4 regions of the Paenibacillus sp. J22P90 genome follow, and region 3 is predicted to be linked to each of the others. Evidence: a T-box and tRNA genes for the amino acid it is inferred to sense, from the RefSeq annotation. Region 3 holds a T-box; the other regions hold tRNA genes.

Region 1 (5,177 bases), on a different contig from region 3:
ATCCAAAATATTGCGAATTTCCTTTGGTTTCGGAACATCCTTCAGATCTAGCTCTTCTTCATGCCCTAATTCTTCTTCCACAATCTCCGTGCAAAGCTCTATACATTCATCACAAATGTAAACTCCCGGTCCGGCAACAAGTTTACGAACTTGGTCCTGGGATTTTCCACAAAAGGAACATTTGAGTTGGCCTTTTTCATCGTTAAATTTAAACATGGGATCACTCCTTTATTTCAAGTCGTTTCGAGTGATAACCTCGTCGATTAACCCGTATGCCTTCGCTTCTTCAGCGCTCATAAAGTTATCTCGGTCGGTGTCTCTTTCGATCTTTTCAAGCGGCTGTCCCGTTCGGTCCACGTAAATCTGGTTGAGTTTATGCTTGGTCTTGATAATCCAATCCGCATGGATTTTGATATCCGTTGCTTGACCTCTAACACCGCCGAGCGGTTGGTGAATCATTACTTCTGCATTCGGCAGCGCGTATCGCTTACCTTTGGCTCCTGCTGTCAAAAGCAAAGAACCCATACTTGCGGCCATACCTACACAAATCGTAGATACATCCGGTTTAATAAACTGCATGGTATCGAAGATACCCATTCCAGCCGTAACAGACCCACCAGGTGAGTTGATATATAAGTGAATATCTTTTTCAGGGTCCTGGGCGGATAAAAAGAGCAGCTGGGCAATGACCAAATTAGCCACATCGTCATCAATAGCGGTCCCGATGAAGATTATGCGGTCCTTAAGTAAACGCGAGTAGATATCGTAGGAACGTTCCCCACGAGCCTCTTGTTCTACAACCATAGGAATAAGACTCATTGTACCAACTCCTTTTGCGGCAAGCGCCATGTTCTCTCACTTGAGATTCAATTACAGTTTAACACGATTGGGCAACAATGTCATTTTTCTGAAAATCAGCTATGTAAGCGGTAATACGTATGTACTAAGGAGTTGGGACGTAAATTAGGGTAAAAGAAAGGCACGTTGCTTGCGTACGTGCCTTTACTTACCTTATTTACACGGCTGCGGAAACATGCTTGCTATTTTCAAGCAAGAAATCAACCGTTTTTCTGATAACTAGATCGTTGCTAAGACCTTCAAGAGATCCGTTGGAAGCAAACAGCGTACGAAGCTCAGCTGTTGTTTTTTGGTAAGATGGTGCATACTTCTCAAGTTCCGCGTCAACTTCTTCGTCGGAAACTGTGAATTTTTCTGCAGCTGCGATCGCTTCAAGAACAAGGTTGTTACGAACACGCTTCTCAGCATCTTCTTTCATTTGTTCTTTCAATGCGCTCTCGTCTTGACCTGAGAATTGGTAGTAGATTTCAAGCGTCATGCCTTGGGAGCGAAGACGTCTTTCGAATTCTTTTACCATGATATCCAGCTCAGCTTCAACCATCGCGCCTGGAATTTCAACTTCTGCGTTAGCAGCAGCTTTCTCAACAACTGCTGTTTCAAGAGCAGCTTCGGAATCTTTTTGTTTGCGTTCTTGCATACGTTTTTGAAGCTCTTCTTTGTACTCAGCAAGCGTATCGAACTCACTTACGTCTTTTGCGAACTCATCGTCAAGCTCAGGCAAGTTTTTGCGTTTGATATCGTGAAGTTTCACTTTAAACACAGCTGCTTTACCTTTAAGATCTTCGGAGTGGTAGTTTTCAGGGAAGCTAACGTTAACTTCTTTCTCTTCGCCTTTACCAAGACCTACTAGTTGATCTTCAAAACCTGGGATGAAGGAGTTGGATCCAAGCTCAAGAGAATACTTCTCTGCTTTACCGCCTTCGAATGCTACTTCATCAACGAATCCTTCGAAATCGATGATAACTACATCGCCGCTAGCAGCTTGTCCTTCTTCAAGAACAACCAACTCAGCATGACGTTGTTGCAAACGTGTAAGCTCTTCATTCAATTCTTGCTCAGAAACAGTAGCGTTAACCGCTTCTACTTCGATACCTTTGTAATCGCCAAGCGTTACTTCAGGCTTAACTGTTACTTTCGCTTTGAACTTCAAGACTTGACCTTTACCAAATTGCTCAACATCTACTTCAGGACGATCAACAGGCTCAATTTTAACCTCTTCAATCGCTTCTACGTAAACTACTGGCAGAATGATATCTAGTGCATCTTGATACAAGCTTTCAACACCGAATTTAGCTTCAAAGATAGAACGTGGCACTTTCCCTTTACGGAATCCTGGAACATTCACTTTCGCGGATACCTTTTTGAATGCTTTATCCAAAGCATCTGCTACGCGCTCTGCCCCAACTTCAACTTCAAGAACGCCTACGTTCTTCTCTATTTTTTCCCAACTTGCTTTCATTTTATGCCTTCCCCTCCAAAAATGTACCATGACATATATTTTTCACGTTATGCTCATTATAACCATTCTATTATACCATATAACTTTTTCATTTCAACCCAGCTTTGTTCTTAGCTCGGATCAGGGCTAAATTGCTTCACAAATGCGCTGAGCACGTTGTGCGCCCGCTTCCATTGCAGCGTCATCTCATCCACAATGCCATAGGTTTCTAGCAACTCATCTCGATCAACCGTGCCGAAAAGCTTGTCTTGCAAAATCGCATGCAGCGCGGAAGCCCACACGTCTACCGCACTTTCTTCTGTTCTTAACAGCTCTGTGTAAATGGATGTGCCATACGCGTAGGCCAGAAACTCCTGCCAAGTCTGAGTCGCAAAGTAGACAAAGTCAGGCTGGCTTATTTCACTAATGTCCCCGACTCTGCGAATCATATCACGAATCCGCAATGGAAAATCCTCCGCCGTAAGCGGCGTCTCCTCGATTTCGACGAGAACGGTTTTACCATTCTTAGGGAACTCAATGTAACCGTGCTCACCCATTTGTTTAAGCGTCTGAAGCGCTTTAAATTGCAGATGCGGATGTCTTGGCCTCTCGCAAAGCCAATTCCTCACGAATTGAATGACCTCAGGCTGCTCGATATAAGCAAGCTGTTCTAGGGCACTAACTTGCCCCTCCAGTGATCCTTCTTGGAGCATCGTTTGGAGCTTCTTCACAAAAGCGCCATCATCTGAAGCTGCCTTCTCATGTATGTACTGCCTCAATAAAGCGGATTCTTCCGCAGAATCCTCTTCCTCAGTCTCGGAGGATGGGAACATCGTTTCCGGAAACATGGTGAGCAGCCAGTGGCGCAATGCTTCCCATTGATCGGTTTTATTCATATCAACACTCGGAAACTGAAGTAGGTAAGTGAGAATCTCGAGGGCTTCTCTGTACTGCTCGGAGCGCAGCAGCTTCGTTAACTCGTCTTCATAGAACTGTACGGTTTTAGGAAAAAGAATGACATTGTTTGGCGTAGGGTCTGACATCGAATCACCTCTGTTCGTGGTCTCGCTTGTGCCAGTTTACTCTATCACTCCAATGATTGCAAAAATATTTATTAAATGATGGTTGACTCGCATTATACGTTGTGATATATTAACTCTTGCTTCGCCAAACGGATCACGTCCAGGCGGTAAGAAGTGAGGTATGTCTCAGTAGCTCAGCTGGATAGAGCACACGCCTTCTAAGCGTGCGGTCGGGGGTTCGAATCCCTCCTGGGACGTTGGTTGTAAAGGAAAGACCGCGAGAAATCGCGGTCTTTTTTGTTGTTTAGAAAACCTTGCTCGCGGCGCGACCATCCGGAACGTGGTTCCCCTATTTCCCTCAAAACTACACAAATTAAAAAGTTACGGAACACAGTTCCTCTATTCGGTCGTCATCGAGGCCAGATAAGCCTTTTTGCCCGAAATAGCGGCCTCACGTTCCGTAACTTCTTGAAATCACCCTTATCTGCCTAAATAGCGGAACCTCGTTCCGTATCTCCGGCAACAGAAACCCAACACTAAAATAGCAACTCACTAACCTTCATTTCCACATCGATAATTGAGAACGGTTTAAACATATAGGCGTTTGCCCCAAGCTGAAATCCTTTCTTTACATCTTCATCTTTCTGTCTGCCAGAAAGCAGCATGATCTTGGTTTTGGCTGGACGTGTCCCTTCATGCTGCATACGTTCAAGAACGTCGAAGCCGCTCATTCCCGGCATAATGCAGTCCAAGATGCACATATCTGGCTGCTGTTCAATCAAGATCTGATACGCCGACTCCCCATCTGCAGCTTCAATAAGCCTGTACGGCTCTTTTCTAAACCGATCTGCGATCATCGTACGAATCGTCCGATCATCGTCAACAACCAATATCGTCTTCGACTGCTGGACAGGCTCGTCAGTCACGATTTGCTGCTTTTCTGCTGCTCCGAAGGATGTCACGGCTATGCGGTTCCTTCCTGTTCGCTTGGCTTTATACAAGGCATAATCTACGATTTGATGCCACTGCTGAATCGACTTGCTGGCCATCCAAGGCGCAATGCCGGCAGAAAAGGTGATGAAGTATTCCGCATTTTCACTGTTGGCAACTGGTTCGTTTCGGACCCGCTCGAGGATGCTTTTAATTACTTTTTCCGCTTCCATATCCGTAGTTCTCGGCATGATGACACCAAACTCTTCGCCGCCCATACGCGCAAGAATATCCGTAGCACGCAAGCTATTCTGCAGCAAGCAGCCAAAGCTCTGAAGAACAAGGTCACCAACTGGGTGGCCATAATTATCGTTAACTTTTTTGAAGAAATCGATATCGAGCATAACCATGGTTAAAGGTTCACCATATTTCTGTGCACGATTCACTTCGACTTGGAGCTGCAGGTCAAAATACCGCCGATTATGAATGCCTGTCAACGGATCGCTAAACGCCATGAGTGCAAACTCTTTATGCCGTAGAATTAGCCGCTGAATACGTGCGCTTAATTCTTCATAGCGAAAAGGTTTGGTGACATAATCATCTGCCCCTAGTCGAAAGCATTGGGTCACATCTTTCATTTCGTTGCGCCCTGACAGCACCAGCATGGGAAGCCATTTGATCATGGGATCTTCTTTTAAAACCTCAAAAATCTCATAACCGCTGTAAGGGTACATCATCAGATCAATCGTAATTAATTGATAATCATTTCCTCTAAGCAGCTTAATCGCTGAATCCACATCCGATGCTTCGTCGACTAGATAGCCTTCCAACCTGAGTTTACGAGACAAATAAGCCCTTAAAACGCCATCATCCTCCACAATCAGCAGCCTGCTGCCGCGAAGATGCACGGGAAGGGCTTCCCTAAACTG
Region 2 (5,177 bases), on a different contig from region 3:
GAATCATCGATGGTATGGACGAGGAAGGCATCACCATGTTAGTTCCAGAAGAGGTTAGTGGCGAGGAAAGGGAAATGGATCCTAGTAGACAACCATTTGGTTATAGATATCGCAGATTTCGTCGTCAGCATTTTCCGTTTTTTCTTTTTGGTTTTCCGTTCTTCAGACCTTTCCCATACTACCGCCCTTATTATCCATACTATCCTTGGTATTAGTAGATTAAAACAAAAGACGATCGCAGTCGGGTATTATCCGACTAGCTATCGTCTTTTTTTACGTGAATGTTATTCGAATACGCGCCCGATACGATTCGAACGTACGACCTACAGTTTAGGAAACTATTGCTCTATCCTGCTGAGCTACGGAATGATGTTGAATAGATGCAATGGGCAGTATAAGTTCTTATGTAGCATCCCAAGAGTTTTAGAGAGGTCTTGTATTTAGGAGCCTTAACACCTCATTCGTTACTTCATCAAATGTATTTGATACTACAACATAATCATCAGAATTAATACCGTTGTTAGTATCAATGACATGCACCAAGTATTTGTTGATTTTTTCACCATACGTAATCTTAATAGTTTTAACATCACCATATGGTTTACCTGTGTATATTTTTACGTGAAAATGACCTGGTACTGGATTAAAAGCCAGAGTGCCCATTTTTGTGTTAATACTATGGTCAAATTGCAACTTTTTGCACCAATCGTGCAATTGTATAATTTTTTCTTCCTCGATATTCATAAAGTTTCGCTCGCACTCCTTTGAACAATATAAATAGTATGATGTTTACAATTGACTCAACATTCCTCTGACCAAACCCTGGCTAATAATAACATGTTCTGATTCTTTAAAAGCTATACTCGTTATTCATACGAACTAAACTTCGAGCGGAGATGCACTCGAAAACGGTTTTCTTATATCATCATCTCCTTCAATTGAATGACCCCAACGAAGGTAGGCTGTTTATAGATTATCAAAATCGGTGGAAACTAACCTATCAAGCATGCATTGAAACATCTTATAAGAAGACAGGATTTAGATTAGCAGTTGAAATTAATGAATATGAAGATATCCGATTTAATACCAATAGACATTAGTTTATCCTCCTGAGATCGACCAGAAGAAGGTTACACATAATTCTATTAGCTAGGCATACCAACAGTCTCATAAGGTTTAGGCAACAGTCTACATATATTTTGACACAGACTGTTGTTCATATTGCTACCATACGTTTCTGAAAAAAACAAAAAAACCTTGAATTATCAAGGTTTAAGATCATCTATACGCGCCCGATACGATTCGAACGTACGACCTACAGTTTAGGAAACTGTTGCTCTATCCTGCTGAGCTACGGGCGCATAGTATCGTCATTCTAACATGAGATGTTTTGGGGGTGCAACCATTTTAGCCCAAGGACAAAGTGAAGGTATCTCGCAAGGAAAGTATACAGTGAATAAAGAATAGGTTAAGCAATCATCATAATCGATGACTAAACCCATAGAGAGAAGGTGCCATATGGAGCATCGCCCCGTGGTTCAATTTCCCAAGTCCAAAGCAGAAACCATCCTTGATGTCATCTCACTTGTAGTCATCGTAAGTATAATCGCTTATGTCGCCTACGTGTGGCAGGACCTGCCTGAGCGGATTCCGACGCATTTTAACGGTAAAGGGGAGATCGATGGTTGGGGGAACAAAATGAGCCTAATTGCCTTGCCACTCATAGGCATCATTGTTTATGCTGGCTTGACGCTCCTAAGCAATGTCCCGCACGTGTACAATTATCCGACGTCGATTACGCCTCAGAATGCCCGTGAACAATACCAGAATGCTCGCTTATTTATGAACAGTTTAAAAGCGGTGATTGTGATTCTGTTCGGCTTCATTGAATGGTCTATTGTCCAAAGCGCCAAGGAGGGCAACGCCGATCTGAATTGGTGGGTGTTGGGCTTCATCCTGTTGATGCTGTTTGGCACGATCATCTTTTTCATCGTTCGTTCGATACAATTAAAGTAAAATGAGGGGCCTTAAGCCCCTCATAACCCCTAAGCTTTTCCCCGTAATTTCCGGAAAAATTGCGTCAGCATCGTCGAACACTCCTCTTGCAAAACGCCACTGACCACATCGACACGGTGATTGAACCGGTCCTCCTGCAGCAAGTTCATCAACGTCCCCGCACAGCCAGCCTTCGGATCGACTGTACCGTAAATAACCTGCGGAACACGCGCTTGTACAATCGCACCTGCACACATCGGGCAAGGCTCCAGCGTCACATAGAGCTGGCAGTCCAACAGACGCCAAGCCTGCAAATGCTCGCTCGCTTGTTTAATGGCAATCATCTCGGCATGGGCAAGAGGATCTAGGGTTGTTTCACGCAAATTGTAGCCGCGGCCAATGATTTGACCTTGATGGACGACGATTGCGCCAATCGGGACTTCGCGGATAGCTTCAGCTTTTAGCGCCTCGCCAATCGCTTCTCGCATCCAGGGAATATGTTCATCCACAGGGGGACACCTCGCAATAATATTTTATCCACATGTGAATAAAAAACAGAACAAATATTCGTTGTTAACAAGCTGTGGATAACATTGTGTATAACTTATAAACCTGTGGATATTTCATCCACTACACATTCATACAATAAAAACATCGCCCATGCAAGGATTTTAGTTGAAAGAAATATAGGGGCTACGTATAATGGTGATAACAGTGGGTCTTTTAGACCATAATGACGATCTTACATACGATGACATAGCAGGGTTCGACAATAGCAAACTTGTTGAAAAGCAAGGACGCAAAGCTGAGGGTCTACGGTTCTATTGAACTATGGCAGCCTGGTTACCGAAAATCGATGCATAATAATTGATTAAGGTGAGGGACTGCTTCTTTATTATGGAGCAGTCTCTCTTTGTCTATTTTGTGCGGAGAAGTTGTATAAAATCCATTTGTAGAAGGAGAGGTGTTGGTGCACATGGCGATGAAACAGGATGCGTTGAAACGGTATGGGAGTAAAGAAGGATATGATGCAGAAGTATTGATCGATTCCAAAGCTGTTCTGGCTAAGGACGATTTCGTGTCGACAGGTATTCTTACCTATGCGCAAGGGGACATCATCGAGATTGAAATGCCGGAATATGATGTGTTTCAGCTTGGGGATAAAGCGAAAATGACGTTATATACGAAATCGGGTCTGTTTGTTTTTCAAACAACTGTCGTAGCGAGGGAACCTGGTTCACTCATTGTGATTAATCCACCTGAGAATCGGAAAAAGTTTTCGGAGAAGCGGGAATTCCCGCGGGTAGAAGTGAAAAATACGGGTCAAATTATCGGTTTTCAAAACATCACACAAAAAGAGCAGCATGTCCTTGAAAATCCGATCGAACTCGCGATTAAAAATATCTCAATGAATGGAATTGGGTTTACCATCAATGATAACTCCATGATCGATGGGATTCTTCATAAAAAGTGCCTCCTCCAAGTCGAGTTGGATTTAGGCTTTGAGCTGCCGTGCAAGTTGGAAATTATACGGAAAGAAAAGCTGGAAGACAGCTACTATTACGGGGCTACTTTCGAAAGCTATCCAGAGGAACAAAGCAATGCGCTGCGCGGGTTTATCCTGCGTAATCAGATCGCAACTTACTTCGAACAGAAGCGTGATGACGAGTTCAAAAAAGCAATGGAAAAAAAGTCTGCAGCCAATCAATAGCTTGCAGGCTTTTTTTTGCCCTCCAAGTACTATATAATAAGAAGGATGATTTTCGAAAATTAAGGAGTTGTAACGACAATGGCTTTGAAAGCAGGTATCGTCGGTCTACCGAACGTAGGAAAATCGACATTGTTTAATGCAATTACACAGGCGGGGGCAGAATCTGCGAATTATCCGTTCTGTACGATCGATCCGAATGTTGGGGTAGTAGAAGTACCAGACGAGAGATTGCAGAAGCTGGTGGAAATCGTGGTGCCGAAGAGCATCGTTCCGACAGCCTTCGAATTCGTTGACATTGCGGGTTTGGTTAAGGGTGCGAGCAAAGGCGAGGGCCTTGGGAATAAATTTCTTGCACACATCCGTGAAGTTGATGCGATTGTGCATGTTGTACGTTGTTTTGAGGATGATAATATTACTCACGTTTCTGGGAAAGTCGATCCGATTGGCGACATCGAGACGATTAATCTTGAATTGATTTTGGCAGACATTGAGTCGGTTGATAAAAAGATCGAGCGTTCACGCAAAAACCTTAAAGGCGGCGACAAGAAAGTTGTAGCTGAAGTTGAGTGTTTGGAACGAATCAAAGAAGCCTTATATAATGATATGCCAGCACGCAGCTTGGATTTAACAGATGACGAGCGTCTTCTAGTGCGCGATTTACATTTGCTAACGATGAAGCCAGTGCTCTACGCGGCAAACGTGAGTGAAGATGAAGTTGCAACTGCGGACGATAATGCATACGTTAAAATTGTGAAAGCTTATGCTGAAAAAGAAAACAACGAAGTCGTTTCCATCAGTGCGAAGGTTGAATCCGAAATTGCTGAGCTGGAAGATGAAGAAAAAGCGATGTTCCTGGAAGAGCTGGGACTTCAAGAGTCCGGCTTGAATAGATTAATCAAAGCAGCGTACAGAAAGCTTGGCTTGTACACGTATTTCACAGCGGGTGTGCAAGAGGTTAGAGCTTGGACGATTCGTAAAGGAACGAAGGCTCCGCAAGCAGCTGGCGTAATTCATACGGATTTCGAACGTGGATTTATTCGTGCAGAGGTTGTTTCTTATAACGATTTGGCTGCTGCGGGATCCATGGCGGGTGCGAAGGAAAAAGGCCAAGTGCGCCTTGAAGGTAAAGATTACGTGGTAAACGACGGCGACGTTATGCATTTCCGTTTCAATGTTTAATTAACTATAAAAACAAGAAAGGAGTGATCCCCTATGTTGGATCGACTTCAGTCCATTGTGGACCGCTATGAGAAACTAAGCGAGTTATTGTGTGACCCGGATGTAACGAGTGATACGAAGAAGCTAAGAGAGTATTCGAAAGAGCAATCCGATCTTCAAGAAGCTTACGATGCTTATAATGAATATAAGAGCGTGAGCGAACAGCTGGCTGATGCGAAAGTGATGCAGAATGAGAAGCTGGACGATGAGATGCGTGAAATGGTCAAAATGGAGATCGAAGAGCTTAGCGAGC
Region 3 (5,177 bases):
GCTGGCGTAACTGGCGTTGTGGGTAACTCGACAATGGGTAAAATTTGTTTCGTTTCGACTTGATACTCTTTTTTGGGCGTCACAGAAGTGCCTAAACATCCGCTCGCCAATAACAAAGTAGAAACAATCGCAGCAGTTCGCTTCATCACGAAAACCAGCTCCTTATGCGTCAATCCTAGTGTTGTCCAGTAGTATTCCCGCTAAGAAAATCTCTCATGAATGAGCATTATTACCAGTTCACCGCAAATTCGTAATTACACCGCCGCAATATTTAATGTCGTTAAATTTCTTCCGGAGCTTGTAATCCAATCAGCTTTAGTCCGTTGCGCAATGTAATTTGAACACATGTCACCAGAGCAAGTCGCGCTTCGCGCAAATGTGTGTCCTCCACAAGGATGTGACATGCATGATAAAAGCGGTTGAACGATTGCGCGAGATCGATAAGATAACGCGAAATAATTGAAGGCTCCAGCTTCACCATTGCCTGTTCGACTCTTTCTGTGAAGAGATAGAGCATTTTGATTACTGTGGTAGCTTCTTTATTTTCGAGCAAAGTACCGTCTAATACTGATTGTTGGGCGTCATACCCTTCTGCCTTATGAGCTTTGCGCAGCACACTGCAAGTTCTGGCGTACGTGTACTGAACGTAAGGTCCCGTTTCCCCATCAAAGTTAAGAGCTTCCTCCCAATTAAAATCAATATCTTTAATTCGATTGGCACTCAAATCATTGAAAATGACCGCCCCTACCCCAACTTGCTGGGCAACTAGTTCTTTATTCGTCAGACTTGGGTTTCTAGCCTCGATGACATCCTTAATCTTTTGAATGGATTGCTCCAGTAAGCTTTCCAGCTTGACCACATTACCTTTACGTGTCGACAAAGTTCCCCCTTCAATACTCACACGGCCAAATGCGACATGTTCAAGCTTGGACGCCCAGGCATAGCCCATTAATTCCACAACCTTGAAGCATTGTTGAAAATGCAAATTCTGTGCATAATCCGTCACGTAAATCAGCTTCGCGAAATCATACTTTTCCGCTCTGTAGATAGCTGCAGTTAGATCACGCGTGTGGTAAAGCGAGCTGCCATCCTTTTTCAACATTAAAGCCGGCGCCATGTCGTATTGATCTAAACGTACTAGCCAGGCTCCTTCATCCTCCTCCAACAGCTGCTTCTCTTTCAACTTTTGAATGACGGGCTGCATCTTGTCGTTGTAGAAGCTTTCACCTTGATAAGCATCGAATTGAACGCCCAACAGCTTATAAATCTTTTGAAATTCTGAGAGACTAATGTCTACGAACCACTGCCACAAAGCAAGTGCTTCTGTATCGCCATGCTCCATTTTTGTAAACCAAGCACGTGCTTGATCCTCTAAGGTTGGATCCTTCTCTGCTTCCTCATGGAACTTGACGTAAAGATGGAGAAGCTCCTCGATGGCACCGCTCATTACAGCTTCCTTACTTCCCCATTGCTGATAGGCGACAATCAGTTTCCCGAACTGTGTCCCCCAATCGCCTAAATGATTAATCCCCACACAGTTGTATCCTAAGAAAGAATGGATTTGATACAAAGCATTTCCGATCACCGTGGATCTAAGATGGCCAACATGAAAAGGCTTCGCAATGTTCGGAGACGAGTAATCAATGACCACCGGTTTACCTTGGCCCAGATTTTGCGATCCATAGTGTACGCCAGCTTGAAAAATATGCTTAATCAGAGATTCCGCGAAATTAGCTTTCTTAAGATAAATGTTCAGGTAGCCTGAAACAGATTCCATGTAGTCGATTTCTTCGTCTTGCAGCGAAGCTTTCAACTCCTCCGCGATTGCTTGCGGTGAATTACTTAATGCTTTACTCAGACGAAAACAAGGTAAAGATACGTCTCCTTTATCCGGATTTGTTGGATATTCCATCCAAGCAGCAATCTGCTGTGCGTCAAAGCCATTGAACAACGATGAGATTTTTTCGGCAAAATGATTTTTCACATGTAACATGGCCATTCACTCCCTTTTTCTGAAAATATAAAAAGCCCCCGTCTCTAAAAAGAGACGAGAGCTGAAAATTCCCGCGGTACCACTCTAAGTGTTAAACCTGTGGTTTAACCCCTCTGTTTCGTAACGGTCGACTGACCGGATTCGCCTACTAAAGTTCAGCAAACCATTTCCTGGGTCCGTTTCATTCATAACATCCGTACCGGCTTACACTGACCCGGCTCGCTGTGACTGTCTGTTAGGAATTACTGTCCCATTCATCAATATTTCGATATGAATTTTTGAATATTTTACAGGGGAATGAAGGGAATGTCAAGGGATATTTGCTCATAATCTAGCACTTTAGGTGATTGACGTTCTATAAAGCTACCTATCGCCACGTCATTCATTTATGTTTCAACAAACCGCAACACAGCACGACTATGATACTCAAAAATGTCCCTCGCTAATTGCTGATTAGGAAATCCGCGATGCAACAGCTTCAGCCCACCACAAGTCAAAGAAATATGATGATGAAATCGATAAAAGTGCATGCGATTATGATCCAAAGTTTCATTTGGAAAATAACGATAATAATCTCCAAATCGAAACTCTAAAAAACTATGCTCATGCTCGATGTCATAGAATTCAGCCCCTTCGATATCAATCAAGTATGGCTCTAGTCTCTCGTTTACTATTACATGATCCGGCCCCAGCTCTCCATTTGATATACTTTTCCATATATATCCCTCACGTTTCCATTCATTGTACTTATCATATCGCCTATTCGATGAAACACTTTTTCTCTAGCCATTTTATCGGGACTATGAAAATAAACTTCTGCTTTTTGTCCGTCTACGTACTCCACAAAAGCAAAGTCAAAAGGATAGCGATTTCTTTCCTTGTTTTGCATGTATATTTTGGGAGTTTGAATTCCTTTTTGGATTAAAAACTTGTTATTCATTTCGAACAAATCCGCCCCATAGGATTGCTCATGAATTTCCGATTTTTCAATTTCTTCGCGAAAAAAATTATTAGTAAGATCCCAAACATAGATCACGCATGAAAATCCATTCGTACAATCCAACTTAAAGACAACTTTTTGCGCACCACCTTGCATGGTAGTGATCTTTGAAATCAAATAACTAGAGCCAAAGATATTTGTCACGTACTCCTGTAAATCAGCAATTTCAAAATAATTCGTGTAATCCAATAAACAACACTCCATTCTTAGATCTGCTGATCAACTAGCTATGAGTATTCACAACCCAATCATCCAACCGCTGCCCGGAAACCGGCATCTCTCCCGTCTTAACCCACTGCACCGCTTGCATTACGAGTGGTGATGCATTATCCAATGTAACATCACTAAGTGCTACCCAACACGCCCCTAATGAATCTTGTCCTTCAAATACTTCCGGTTTCGTCGATATATGCCCACCTACAAATTCAACAGAAAATAATAGCGCAACATGATGAATATGTGTGGTTCCCATTTTTGGGAGCACATATGGAACTACATAGTCGCCGATGCCAATATTCTTTTTAACAAGCAGCTCTAAGCCAACTTCCTCTTTGATCTCCCGTCTTAATGCCTCAAGTACAGTTTCAGCGGGCTCAATTGTACCTCCTGGCAGGTCGAACCGCCCTGTGTAGGGGCCTCCGTTTTTATGAATCACGAGAAGTTTTCCTTCTAACTCACAAATTGCATAAACGCCTAAATGTCGATGCCACTTCTCATTACCTTCCACCTAGCCCACACCTTTCACATCGAATCTTGTGTTGTATTTCTTCATTTTTATTCCAAATCCTTTCTCCCCTAGAGCATAGGTCTAGCTCAAATTGCTCATACTACCGCGTAGGTGATGGTTAATGTTGGTTAATGCGAATTTGAATCCACGAAATCAAGTCATGGAAAAGTTGGGGGGCTGTCAGGACCTTCATCATCAGCATATTGTCCTAGGCGGATTGCAGCTCGAGCTGTTCGCTCTGTCTAGTTTGGTTGACGTTGCAGGAACTCTTCGGCGTCTGATTCAAGTTGACCAAGAAGGCCCGTGTACATGGGAAATGCTGCAGTTGAAGCTTGGTGCAGAGAATGCTCCCCTACATGAGGACTTGGTCCAAGGTATTTTAGAAGGACGCACTCTAATTATGCTAGATGGGTCAGGAGCGGCTTGGATTCAATCTGTGCCACAGAAGCTCTCACGCTCGGTTACGACACCTCAAAATCAGAATCTGCTTGGATCTTCTCAAACAGGGTTCATCGAAGATTTTATGACTAATCTTGGATTAATTCGCAATGAACTTCGAACTTCTTTCCTGAAACAGGCTCATGTGACCGTGGGTTCCATTCACAAGAAAAGAATGATTGTACTTTCCCTAGAAGGGGCGGCAGATACCGCTTCTTTCTTGAAAGCTGAATCAGCTCTTCGTGCTCATAGCCATGAGGAATTTACTTCTCTGAGACAAATTACGAAGTGGCTTTGTGAAAAACCGATTTGGAGCCCGATCCCCTCTTTTATCAAAACGGAATCGCCGCATGAAACGGTTTACTTCATGAAGCAAGGTAGAATCGTGCTTCTCATTGAAGGCTATGCTGAAGCTATCGTTATTCCCGTGCATCTTCCCGACTTATTTATGTCGGACACAGATCGAGATTACCCCATAGCGCTCACGACCATGCTCGTTTTTTTTCGAATTCTTGGTTCGATCATTGCGATCATCGCCCCTGCTGCTTACGTTGCATTGCTGTCTGTGAATCCAGATGTGATGAAGCTGGAATTGATTTATTCACTCGCTAAGAGCCGTGTAGGTGTGCCTTATCCAACTATTACGGAAGCACTGATTCTACTGTTCATTATTGATATGCTGCTCGAAGCGATCATCCGATTGCCCAAAAGTATCGGGCCTGCCATGACGATGGTCGGCGGTATCATTCTCGGACAAGCAGTCGTCGAAGCGAATCTGGTAAGTAATCTGTTGATCATTGTATTAGCCGCGTCTACAATCGCTAATTTCACCATTGTCGGCTATCATTTCGCCTTAGCAGTTCGAATATGGCGCTATCTCATGCTGTTCTTCGCTACTTTATTTGGTCCTATGGGGATTGTATGTGGGCTATTTTTGCTTCTCTCTTTGGTAGGCTCCTCGACCGTGTTGAGCAAGCCGCTCGTGTCTATGCCGCAAACGGAAGGTAGGAAGAGTACGA
Region 4 (5,177 bases), on a different contig from region 3:
AAACATAAGGTAAACGCTGTTATTAATAGTAATCCATATAAGCTCCACACTAGGGGGAATTAGTTCCATGTCCAGACGTCCAGTCGTTGTGAAGTTGAGAACAGGACTTCATGCCAGACCTGCGGCATTGTTTGTTCAAGAGGCGAATAAGTTTTCATCCGAGATCTTTGTTGAGAAAGATGAGAAGAAAGTGAATGCGAAGAGCATCATGGGAATTATGAGTCTTGCGATCAGCACAGGGACCGAAGTCTTCATAAGTGCAGAAGGTTCGGATGCAGAGCAGGCTGTAAACGCTTTAGTCACATTAGTCAGTAAGGAAGAATTGGAAAACCAATAATTCTTTAAAAGCCACCTTTCGAGGGGGCTTTTTTGCAGTTTAGAGGGAAAATCACCATTTAACCAAAAGTGTCAAATTTGTTAACTATTAGTGGAATTAGCAACCTTTTTCGCTTGGCTACGTCTAATAAGCGTGGTCATGATGGATAAGGCTATTTGTATTTCAGCATGGCGTGCCTATCCAAAGCTTGAAGAAGGAGCCGAAATGAAAATGAACGTAATGAAGAAAGAACTGATTGCCCTACTGGCGGTACTCGTATTTGTAGTCAGTACGATCACTGCACCAGCTGCGCATGCGGTATCAACAAGCTCGTCCTTTATTTTACTTTATATCGATAAGTCAGAAGCATTCGTGAACCAGGAGCAAATTCATCTGGAGTCCCCTTCCACCATTATTGATGGAAGCACTTTCGTTCCTGCCAAGTTTTTAGGTGATACATTAGGTTTTCAAGTAGAGTGGAATGATTTGTCCCGAACGATTCAAATGGCGCCTCCAGGCTACAACATTGTGCTGGATTCCGATCATAAGACGGTGACAACGAACGGCGTGGATGTACCCTTTAATTCAGTCGCTGCGATTGTGAATGGCAAGCTGCTCGTGAAGCTGACATGGTTAGCGGATTACATGGGGGCAAAGTATACATACAACAGTGAATTGAGACGTGTAGAGATCGTGCATTTTAAAGCGCCTGAAGGCATCTACATCGATCAAGACAGCAATTCTCGTCCAGTTGCTAAGTTTGCAACAGCGAAGCCTACCTACAGGCTTGGTGAGCCTGTGAAATATTTGGATTTGAGCTATGATCCAGATGCGGAAGGCATTGCCTCTTACGATTGGGTAGGGAAGCAAGAAGCATTCTTCAAGGCAGGTTCTTATCCGGTTACGTTAACTGTTAAGGATCGTCACGGCCATGTGAGTAAATTGTTCAAAAGCTTTGTGAATGTCGTCAATGAACCGTATTTATCTGAGGTCGAGTACCCGATTTATATGAAGCTAGTTGGCGGATTTATTAAAACAAATTGGTCGATCATTTGGTCACATTTTAACGAATTGCCGATGCTTCCGAAAGAAGTTAAAGAAGTGGAAGGGCGCAAGCTGCTTGTGAGTGACAGCCCGGAAGAATTCACATCAAGCGGGATTCTATATCAAGACAATATTAACGGTAAAGCACGTTTGTACGCGGACCATATCAATGGCACGCAAAAGAAGATGACGATGGCGATTTTCGCAACGAATAATACGAATAAACCGATCACGATCAAAACAACGAATAAAGGCGAGGTCTATCCTTCTGTTTATGCGAATTTGATCGGCAGTGAAGCGTCGGTTGATTTCTTGCTTAACAATGTGTACACAGATGAGATGACGGTTCTGCCAGGGGCGAGCTACGTGTATGCGAAGCTGCCTGATTTCTACCCAGGTCAAGGTGTCAATTTGTTCTATGATGTTGAAACGGATGGCGAGCTTCAAATGTCCTTTATTGCTACAGATAAAATGCTAACGCCAACAACGGTAAAGGAATTGCCTTTACTCTCCTTTAACGGACATGTCCGCGGCTCATTCCCTGTCTCTGAGATTCAGTGGAAAATTGATGCAACGAGCTTCACGAAAGCATCTGTTTTAACGATTGGTGATAATAAGACAGATCCATTCGTCAAAGGCTACGACGTGATGCGTAAGTTGGATGTTGTGAATGGCGGGAACTATGGTGTGGTTTATAAAATTCATGCAGATAAGCCGCGTAAAATGGCTGTGATGATCATGGCTAGAGGCGGCGTGTTCAAGGGGCCGTTTAAAATCAATGGTGAAATCATGCCTGTACCGTATTCCGGTGTAATTACAGCATTTGATGGTTATCAAGTGCTAGCACGCACGACAGGGACCGAAGATGCGTTGGATATCGAGTTCACGCCTCCAGCAGGCTCAGCGTTCCCGATTGATTTAATTTTCTATCCGTTGGAAGATTTGAAATAGGCAACAAAAAAACCAGCCGATCTTCAAGCTCGAGTGAGCAAGAGGATTGGGCTGGTTTTTTCATTGTATAAAATTAGACGCGCTCGATGACTTTATCGATGAGTCCGTATTCGGCTGCTTCTTTAGCACTCATGAAGTTATCACGGTCTGTATCCTTCTCAATGCGCTCGAACGATTGTCCAGTGCGCTCTGCAAGGATGGTGTTCAGGTTGTCCCTCATTTTCAAAATGCGCTTCGCGCGAATTTCGATGTCGGAGGCTTGACCCTCTGCGCCGCCAAGCGGTTGGTGAATCATGACTTCGCTGTTCGGAAGCGCGTAACGCTTGCCTTTAGCACCAGCTGTGAGCAAGAAAGCACCCATGGATGCTGCCATACCAACACAGATCGTGGATACGTCTGGTTTGATGAACTGCATCGTGTCGTAGATCGCCATACCGGCTGTAATGGAGCCGCCTGGGCTGTTAATGTAAAGCGAGATATCTTTATCAGGATCTTGAGCGGCTAAGAAGAGCAACTGAGCAATGATGGAATTCGCCACAACATCGTTGACACCCGTGCCTAAGAATATAATGCGGTCCTTCAGCAAGCGAGAGTAGATGTCATACCCTCTTTCACCGCGCGCGTCCTGTTCGACGACCATAGGAATAAAACTCATGAGAATGACCTCCTTGGGGTTGGGTTACCTACTACCTAAGTTACATACTATTTACAGTATCTACAAGTATGATAACGAAAAAACCTCCGAAGGTCAAGAAAGGTCAAACTAAACGCAAAAAAAATCAGCTTCGGAGCTGACTTGGGGTTACTGCTCTATGAACTTGTTGTTCTGGACGCGCCCGAAAGGAATCGAACCTTTATCTCAGGCTTCGGAGGCCTACGTCATATCCATTGGACCACGGGCGCATAGTATAGAAAAAGTGAAGCAAGGGTTATTATAAGACAGCTATCCAGAAAAAGCAAGATGGTAAGCCCTTACAGACCCAATTGGAGAAAAATGTTTGAACAAACGTTGAATGTTGCGAAGGAATTGGTTATAATAAGAACTGTAAGTGCGAGAACAAAATTATGACTTGTGTAAGGAACTTTTTTTTCACCCGGGTGGGACGCAAAATGTATACCCGGGACATAAAACGTCCTACAATGGATCAGGAGCGGTAGAAGTCGTCCAATGAGAGAGATTCTAGACATTCAGAAACAGCTCATGCCTGATCTTATGGACATCATGAAGAAGCGCTACTCGATTCTGCAGCACATCTTAGTATCCGGTGTTGTCGGACGAAGGACGCTCGCGTCCTCACTCGACATGACAGAGCGCGTACTCCGTGGTGAAGTCGATTTCCTGAAGGAGCTTGGGCTTCTGGAATTTGACGCAAGCGGTATGAAGATCAGCGAGTCTGGTCGTCAGCTGCTGGAGGATATGCAGCCCATTATTAAGATGGCGTTTGGTCTGACAGACTTGGAAGACAGCATTGCGAAGGCTTTTCGCCTTACGAATGTGATTATTGTCCCAGGAGATTCCGACACCTCGGTATTTACGAAGAAGGAGCTTGGACGCGCTGGTGCGGCCGCCTTACGTAAATATGTAGCCAAGGATGATATCATCGCGGTAACGGGTGGTTCAACCATGGCGCAAATTGCTAATAACCTGGCGATATCTTCTTCCATGAAAGGCAGCTGGTTCGTCCCTGCACGCGGTGGACTTGGGGAAAGTGTGGATATGCAAGCGAACACGATTGCTTCCATTATGGCCAAGAAGACGGGCGGGAAATACCGATTGCTGCATGTGCCAGATCATCTTGGCGAAGAAGCGTATCAATCGCTGATCCAAGATCCGCAGATTCAGGAAGTTGTGAACGCAGTGCGCAGCTGTCGCATTGTTGTCCATGGTATCGGAGATGCTATGGTCATGGCACGCAGACGTAAAGTAGATAGCGAGACTACGAGCAGTCTGAAAGCCGATGGGGCGCTTGCTGAGGCGCTTGGTTATTATTTTGACCGCCAAGGAAATGTGGTTCATAAGATGCCGACCGTTGGATTACGGCTGGAAGATTTGCACCGGGTTGAAGTGGTCATTGGTGTCGCTGGCGGGAAGAGCAAAGGTGAAGCTATTGCTTCTGTGCTCAGACATGGGCAGGAAGATGTGCTTGTAACGGATGAAGCAGCCGCTTTGGAAATTATGAAGCATGTATAACGAAGAAGTTAGACATCATAACGTTTGCCCTTATCGGCTGCGTTTTGAAATATAAAAAATATGCAAGTAATCTTAGGAGGAACTGACTATGACAACAAAAGTAGGTATTAACGGTTTTGGTCGTATTGGTCGTAACGTATTCCGCGCAGCATTGAACAACCCAGATGTACAAATCGTGGCAGTAAACGATTTGACAGATGTTAAAACTTTGGCTCACTTGCTTAAATATGACACTACTCACGGTAAACTAGACGCTACAGTTGAAGCTGGTGAAGGCGAATTGATCGTTAACGGTCGTTCCATCAAGGTTTTTGCTGAGCGTAACCCTGGGGATCTGCCATGGGGCTCTGTAGGCGCTGAAATCGTAATCGAATCCACTGGTATTTTCACAGCAAAAGAAAAAGCAGCTCTTCACTTGAATGGCGGAGCTAAGAAAGTTATCATTTCCGCTCCAGCTACTGACGAAGATATCACAATCGTACTTGGTGTTAACGAAGACAAATACGATCCAGCTGCACACACAATCATTTCCAACGCTTCTTGTACTACTAACTGTCTAGCTCCTTTCGCAAAAGTGATCAACGATCAATTCGGAATCGTTAAAGGTATGATGACAACTGTTCACTCTTACACGAATGACCAATCCGTTCTTGACGTTCCTCATAAAGACCTTCG

What was found. A T-box is a leader RNA that pairs with one kind of tRNA and senses whether it is charged. The one in region 3 lies ahead of argS (arginine--tRNA ligase), so its partner is inferred to be a tRNA-Arg.
Region 1: it encodes a tRNA-Arg, which carries the amino acid that the T-box ahead of argS (arginine--tRNA ligase) is inferred to sense. The anticodon was not compared.
Region 2: it encodes a tRNA-Arg, which carries the amino acid that the T-box ahead of argS (arginine--tRNA ligase) is inferred to sense. The anticodon was not compared.
Region 4: it encodes a tRNA-Arg, which carries the amino acid that the T-box ahead of argS (arginine--tRNA ligase) is inferred to sense. The anticodon was not compared.

What each region holds. Positions count from the first base shown of each region.
Region 1 is NZ_JCAUAY010000001.1:81,377-86,553, reverse strand. Features, by position in the region: gene clpX (ATP-dependent protease ATP-binding subunit ClpX) at 1-216, opposite strand, end outside; gene clpP (ATP-dependent Clp endopeptidase proteolytic subunit ClpP) at 229-819, opposite strand; gene tig (trigger factor) at 1,016-2,317, opposite strand; gene AC58UX_RS00370 (hypothetical protein) at 2,428-3,339, opposite strand; tRNA gene AC58UX_RS00365 (tRNA-Arg) at 3,502-3,575, shown strand; gene AC58UX_RS00360 (response regulator) at 3,855-5,177, opposite strand, start outside.
Region 2 is NZ_JCAUAY010000011.1:164,316-169,492, reverse strand. Features, by position in the region: gene AC58UX_RS28130 (hypothetical protein) at 1-215, shown strand, start outside; gene AC58UX_RS28125 (hypothetical protein) at 424-744, opposite strand; tRNA gene AC58UX_RS28120 (tRNA-Arg) at 1,288-1,361, opposite strand; gene AC58UX_RS28115 (DUF1648 domain-containing protein) at 1,534-2,016, shown strand; gene tadA (tRNA adenosine(34) deaminase TadA) at 2,046-2,483, opposite strand; cyclic di-GMP riboswitch class I at 2,760-2,846, shown strand; gene AC58UX_RS28105 (PilZ domain-containing protein) at 2,972-3,706, shown strand; gene ychF (redox-regulated ATPase YchF) at 3,785-4,885, shown strand; gene prfA (peptide chain release factor 1) at 4,919-5,177, shown strand, end outside.
Region 3 is NZ_JCAUAY010000004.1:309,680-314,856, forward strand. Features, by position in the region: gene AC58UX_RS15650 (CapA family protein) at 1-146, opposite strand, end outside; gene argS (arginine--tRNA ligase) at 281-1,993, opposite strand; T-box leader at 2,041-2,260, opposite strand; partial or broken gene AC58UX_RS15660 (aminoglycoside phosphotransferase family protein) at 2,380-3,137, opposite strand; gene AC58UX_RS15665 (NUDIX hydrolase) at 3,217-3,720, opposite strand; gene AC58UX_RS15670 (spore germination protein) at 3,842-5,177, shown strand, end outside.
Region 4 is NZ_JCAUAY010000008.1:305,834-311,010, reverse strand. Features, by position in the region: gene AC58UX_RS25200 (HPr family phosphocarrier protein) at 68-337, shown strand; gene AC58UX_RS25195 (stalk domain-containing protein) at 542-2,311, shown strand; gene clpP (ATP-dependent Clp endopeptidase proteolytic subunit ClpP) at 2,385-2,966, opposite strand; tRNA gene AC58UX_RS25185 (tRNA-Arg) at 3,143-3,214, opposite strand; gene AC58UX_RS25180 (sugar-binding transcriptional regulator) at 3,480-4,502, shown strand; gene gap (type I glyceraldehyde-3-phosphate dehydrogenase) at 4,591-5,177, shown strand, end outside.